Regions from separate parts of the Bacillus sp. SIMBA_154 genome, predicted to be linked through region 1. Evidence: riboswitches for the same ligand, from Rfam matches in the RefSeq annotation. Region 1 holds a riboswitch; the other holds the start of a gene.
The links. Region 1 has a riboswitch for glycine ahead of gcvT (glycine cleavage system aminomethyltransferase GcvT). Riboswitches for the same ligand answer to the same signal wherever they lie in the genome.

Region 2: it holds a riboswitch for glycine, as region 1 does, so the genes downstream of both, R0K30_RS12610 (amino acid permease) here and gcvT (glycine cleavage system aminomethyltransferase GcvT) in region 1, are expected to answer to the same signal.

The regions. Positions count from the first base shown of each region.
Region 1 covers NZ_JAWJBV010000001.1:107,639-110,823, reverse strand. Annotated here, with positions in the region: gene gcvPA (aminomethyl-transferring glycine dehydrogenase subunit GcvPA) at 1-485, opposite strand, end outside; gene gcvT (glycine cleavage system aminomethyltransferase GcvT) at 502-1,599, opposite strand; glycine riboswitch at 1,705-1,801, opposite strand; glycine riboswitch at 1,805-1,912, opposite strand; gene R0K30_RS00630 (DEAD/DEAH box helicase) at 2,163-3,185, shown strand, end outside.
Region 2 covers NZ_JAWJBV010000008.1:53,801-56,985, reverse strand. Annotated here, with positions in the region: gene R0K30_RS12615 (LacI family DNA-binding transcriptional regulator) at 217-1,239, opposite strand; glycine riboswitch at 1,514-1,593, shown strand; gene R0K30_RS12610 (amino acid permease) at 1,756-3,102, shown strand; gene R0K30_RS12605 (DUF3169 family protein) at 3,151-3,185, opposite strand, start outside.

The sequences.
Region 1 (3,185 bases):
TCAGAGACAACAATTTTCTTTTTCTTTGTATGTCCTGCAGCCAGCATCGCCGCTTCAGCTAATGCGGTTCCGCCATCATACATCGAGGAGTTGGCAAGATCCATGCCGGTCAGCTCAGCGATCATCGTTTGAAACTCAAAGATGGCTTGCAATTCACCTTGTGAAATCTCGGGCTGATAAGGTGTATACGCTGTATAAAATTCAGAGCGTGAGATGACGTGATCGACAATGACAGGCTGATAATGATCATACACACCAGCACCAAGAAACGATGAATAGGAAACAGTATCCTTATTCTTTGCAGCTAAGCGAGATAATTCCCGCACAAGCTCTGTTTCAGATGCGGCTTCTTTGATGTTGTATGCCCCTTTGAATCGTACTTTCTCTGGGATATCTGAAAAAAGCTCATCAATCGACTGAACGCCGATGACATCCAGCATTTCTTTTTGATCTTGCTCTGTTTGCGGCAAATACCTGTGCTTCATCCTCTATTCCCCCTCGTTATTTGGCTCTTTTATAAAATGGTGTGGCGACGATTTTGGCTTTTAGACGTTTTTTACGAACTTGTACTTCCACCTCTGCCTGAAGCTGCGCCTCTGATGTTTCGATCAAAGCAAGCCCGATATTTTTCTTTAACGTTGGAGATTGTGTACCCGTTGTGACAATTCCAATCTGCTTCTCTCCTGAAAAGACCGGATAGTCTGTACGCGGAATCCCTTTATCAATCATTTCAATGCCGACAAGCTTCCGCTTCGCTCCTTCTTCTTTTTGCTTTTTGAGCGCTTCTTTCCCAATAAAATTAGCTTCTTTATCCATTTTCACAGCAAAACCAATCCCGCCCTCTAATGGGGAAATATCCTTTGTGAGCTCCTGACCATAAAGCGGAAGTCTTGCTTCAAATCTCAAGGTGTCACGTGCACCGAGCCCGCACGGCATTAACCCTTTAGGCTGGCCCGCTTTTAATAAAGCCGACCAAATGTGAACGGCATCTTCTGACTGGCAGTAGATTTCAAAGCCGTCTTCTCCTGTGTAGCCAGTTCTTGAAACAAGCACCTCTTTTTGAGCGACCTCAGCTTGTGATAAAAACGTAAATGGCTTGAGAGATGTCACCTCTTCGTCCGCCACATCCTTGATGATGTCAGCAGCAAGAGGTCCTTGAAGTGCTAGCAAGGCGATTTGATCAGAGACGTTTTTGATCAATACGTCATCTTCACCTTGATGCTTGAGCAGCCAATCCACATCTTTTTCGATATTTGATGCATTAATGACAAGCAAATAGTTGTTCTTTTCTTTTTGATAGACGAGCAGGTCATCCACAGTCCCGCCATCTTCATAACACATGGCTGTATATAGTGCCTTACCATCCGTCAGCTTAGACAGATCATTGGTTAATAGCTTTTGTAAAAAAGGAAGGGCATCTTGACCTTTGACTTCCACCTCACCCATGTGAGACACATCAAAAAGCCCTGCTTTTGTTCGAACAGCTTCATGTTCTTCTTTAATGGAAGAAAACTGGACAGGTAATTCCCAGCCCCCGAAGTCAATGGTTTTTGCGCCAAACGTTTCATACGCATGAAAAAGCGGTGTTCGTTTCAACATCAATCGTTTCCCCCTTTTTTCTTACAGTGCAGATCACAAGCTGAATTTTCAGAAAAAAATCACAGCAAAAAAGGACAGAGAGCTCCCTTTTTATCAAAAAGAAGTCTCTGTCCTTGCACCTGAAAGTTTACAGCACAACATCATTGTGCGTTTTCCCCTTTGGTGGTTTGCTAAAAAAACAATGAGCAAACACTCTCCAGAGTTGCGTCCGGTAAGAGTACTTTTGCCTGAGAGATTCACTGAATCAATTCAGCTTGCTCCTTCGGCGCCTGCCAGTGCAAAATAACCGCCAAGTCTCTCCCCATACCATCATCCGCTCATATTCTTCACATTTATTGGACATACTATCAAAATGGGTGACTTATTTTCTAGATCACTTACCAACATCCTACCATTAGAAATGGATCAAGAGCAACAGAAAAATCATTAACATTTTTAAAATAAATGTTCAGTATCGTTCGCTTTTATTGAAATATATAGTCTTTTAAAGATCTCTCAAAAAATGAAGCGTTTAAAAACAGAACGATTTTATTATAAACCGACTAGAAAGGCAGGCGATGACATTGAATATTCAAACGATTTTTGATCAAGAATGGGTAAGTGAATTTCAGCAGCGGCTTTCAGCAGACGGTCCCTGGGCGAACTGGGATATGTACCGATTAGCGACGCAGGTTCAGAAAGTCACGGCGATTGATTCATTCGAGGGTTTGCAAGCTCCTACGCACCTACCTGACTTCACTCCTTTAAAACACCAGCTCGAAGTAGCCAGAAGAGTCGTAGAAGAGATGAACGGGAAAGCCATTCTAGCAGATGAAGTGGGACTTGGGAAAACTGTAGAAGCAGGGCTCATTATCAAAGAATACATGATTCGTGGACTTGCCAAAAAAATTCTCATTCTCGTCCCCGCCTCCCTTGTGTCTCAATGGGTGCAGGAGCTGCGGACGAAATTTTACATTGATGCTGTCGAACAAAAAAAAAGCTATGTGTGGGAGCAGTGTGACGTCGTAGTTTCCTCAATTGATACAGCCAAAAGACAGCCGCATCGAGACACGATTTTATCTATCGCCTACGATATGGTCATTATTGATGAAGCACACAAACTGAAAAACAATAAAACGAAAAACTATGAATTTGTGAGAAATCTAAATAAGAAGTTCTGCCTCCTGCTTACAGCTACGCCTATTCAAAACCGAATCGGAGAAATTTTCAATCTCGTTTCCCTTCTGAAGCCGGGCCATCTTGGGAATGAACATCAGTTTAAAGATGTTTTTGCCAAAAAGGACTTGCAGCTTGAAGATCATGATCGATTGAAACAGCTAATCAATAAAGTGATGATTCGTAACCGAAGAGAAGACACTGGCATCGAGTGGTCAAAACGGCATGTCAAGACGATTTCCATTCATTTCTCTCCGACAGAGCAAGCGTTATATGATGAAATCTGCAAGCTGAAAGAGAATCCAGCTTATACAAAGCACATGTTTTCAATCATGACCTTGGAACGGGAATGCTGCTCAAGCCGCGAGGCGGTCTATATGACGATTAAAAAAATGCAGGAAGAAGAAAAACACATTTTAGGATCTTCTGCC
Region 2 (3,185 bases), on a different contig from region 1:
AATCAGAAATTATCAATTTCAACTGTTGTTAAATAAAAATAATAGTATGACGAATTTGGTATAACGATATACCAAAAGAAGCAACGTGATAAATATACTCCTGCGCTTTAAATGTGTCAAGTTTATGACTTTGTGATGTAAAAAAAGAAAAATGAAATAAAGAAATAGTTGACTTGATCAATAAAAAAAGAGAATTGCTGCACGCAATTCTCCCTTTCATGATGATGTAGAGGTTTCTCTAATATGAAGTTGAGGCTTTAGGATCAATCGCTGCAGCTCTTCATCCTGCTCGTTCATTTTATGATATAAAAGGTTCGCTGCTTTTACTCCGATGGATCGTGGGAATGATGAGACAGTGGTGAGCGGCGGGTGATACATCTCAGCTTCAGGGATGTTATCGAATCCAACAACATCGATGTCTTCACCAGGCTTGATGTCACGTGCTGTCAGTTCCTGAATGACCCCAAACGCGACTAAGTCACTAAAGCAAAAAATAGCAGTAGGAGGCTCGGGCTGGTCGATGACTTGGGTAAGGGCTTCTTTCCCGCCTTCACGGGTAGGTTCCATATCGATAATAAGAGATTCATCAATCGTCAGGTTTGCCTCATCATGGGCTCTTTTGAAACCTTTCATGCGTTCAATCCAAGTCGATGAGGACTTGATGCCGCCTAAAAAGGCAATACGTCGATGTCCTTTTTGAAGAAGGTGATGTACCGCCATCCAAGCGCCTTGTTCATAATCAGCGCCGACATAGTCACAATGCACTTCCGCTAATTCACGGTTTGCTAGCACTTTTGGGGTGCGAATTTGATTTAACTGTTTGACCGTCCTAGTAGAGCTTTTCGAAGCTGGGTTTAAAATAATCCCGCCAACTCGGTGCTCTACCATTGTGGAAATGAGCCGTTCCTGCTTATCGACACTGTCAAAGGTTGTACCGAGTAAAACGGTATAGCCAAGTGATTCAAGTGTGGTTTGCACGCCGATTAAAAACTCAGAAATAAAGGTGTTTGAAATGTCCGTGACGATAACACCCACAATATTGGAGCTTTTTGACCGCATGTTTGCAGCGACGCGGTCGTACACGTATCCTAAATCCTCCATGGATTGCAGTACTTTTGTTCGAGTGGCTTCAGAGATTCTAGGATTGTTTCGAACAACGAGTGAGGCCGTTGAAGTCGAGACACCGGCATGCCGGGCGACTTCCTGTAATGTGACACGCTGTTTGTTCAATTTTTTCATTTGTCTTCACCAACTTCAATGGATTGCCTAACTTTGGTTCATAGTCAAGATGGATTTCTCCATCAAACGAGCCGAACATCTTTTGATTTATTATACCTTATCAGGGGGTGTTGATGAAGTGAAGTCATATTGCATCAGGTAGAGAAGGGATAAAATCTTAAAAGATTACCATTGACAGCTTTCTTCTAGAGGCGTAAAATATAAAATTATTCAGAAATAGCAACATTTTAAGTAAATAACGAAGGCTATGATTGCTGTGGGTCACACTATGGCAGGAGCAGCTTCTGGAGAGACCGCATGTATGTGCGGCGCCGAAGGGTTCACAATCTCAGGCAAAAGGACAGAAGAGTACGAAATATTGTATTTGTGATGCATGGATGATGCCATGTATTGCTTTTCTCTATTTTGCTATTCTTTTATGACCATGAGATTGGAGCGCATCCAATCTCTTTTTTTATGGACTTTTTGAAGGTTCATTATTTTAGTATAGGATCGTGTCGGAGGAGGGCGTTGACATTGGCACAACAAGAATTAAAACGAGATTTATCAAACCGTCATGTTCAATTAATTGCAATAGGCGGAACCATCGGAACAGGGCTGTTTTTAGGCTCTGGAAAGGCCATTCAATTGGCAGGTCCGTCGATTATTTTTGCTTATTTAATTGTCGGAATGGCCATCTTTTTTGTCATGAGGGCACTTGGAGAATTGCTCTTATCGAAGACAGGCTATCAGTCATTAACCGATATTGCAGAGGACTATCTTGGCCCATGGGCTTCCTTTGTAACTGGCTGGACGTATTGGTTTTGCTGGATTATGACAGCGATGGCTGATGTCATTGCGGTCGGGGTGTATGTGCAGTATTGGTTTGACATTCCGCAATGGATTCCTGCAATCATTTGTTTGTTGATTTTACTAGGGTTTAATTTATTAACAGTGAAGCTTTTTGGAGAAATGGAATTTTGGTTTGCACTGATTAAAGTCATTACGATTCTAATGCTAATTGGCGTTGGGGTTGTTCTTTTAATCATTGGTTTTCAAACAGATGCCGGGCCTGTGACGGTCACGAACCTTTGGTCACATGGCGGGGTATTTCCAAATGGTGTCACAGGCTTCTTATTGTCATTCCAGATGGTGATTTTTGCGTATGTGGGAGTGGAACTTGTTGGCGTGTCCGCAGCAGAAACGGCGAATCCACAAAAAAACATTCCGTCTGCGATTAATAAAATTCCATTAAGAATTCTATTTTTCTATGTGGGTGCGATCTTTGTTTTATTATGTATCAACCCATGGACCGAGCTCAGTGCATCAGAAAGTCCTTTTGTGAAAACCTTTGGACTGATTGGTATACCAGTAGCAGCGGGGCTCATTAATTTTGTTGTCCTGACTTCTGCGGCTTCCGCTTGTAATAGCGGCATGTTCTCGACGAGCCGTATTTTGTATAATCTCAGTCATCAAAAACAGGGACCATCTTCCTTTGGCCGTCTGAATAAACACGCTGTCCCAAGCAATGCACTATTTGTTTCAACGATCGTGGTATCTGTCGGGGCTCTTTTAAGCAAGCTGATTCCTGAACAAGCCTTTGGCATTGTGACAACAATCAGTGCCATTTGTTTCATTTGGGTATGGAGTATTATTTTAATATGTCACCTGAAATATAAAAAAACACGTCCTGAACTGCATGCAGCATCTACCTTTAAAGCGCCATTCACACCTTTTGTGAATATTTGTGTTCTTGTGCTTTTTGCCGCCATTCTCGTGATCATGCTCTTCGCTGACGCAACACGTCCAGCGCTGTTATTGACACCGGTATGGTTCGGATTTCTATTTTTGGTTTATGCACGAAAGAAACGCCGTGCTGCATAATGGATGAAAAAAAGCACAGCCTTTTCATAGCGCTGTGCTTTTTACCATTTAACGATTTCTAATCTTCAACATGTAATTTGCAT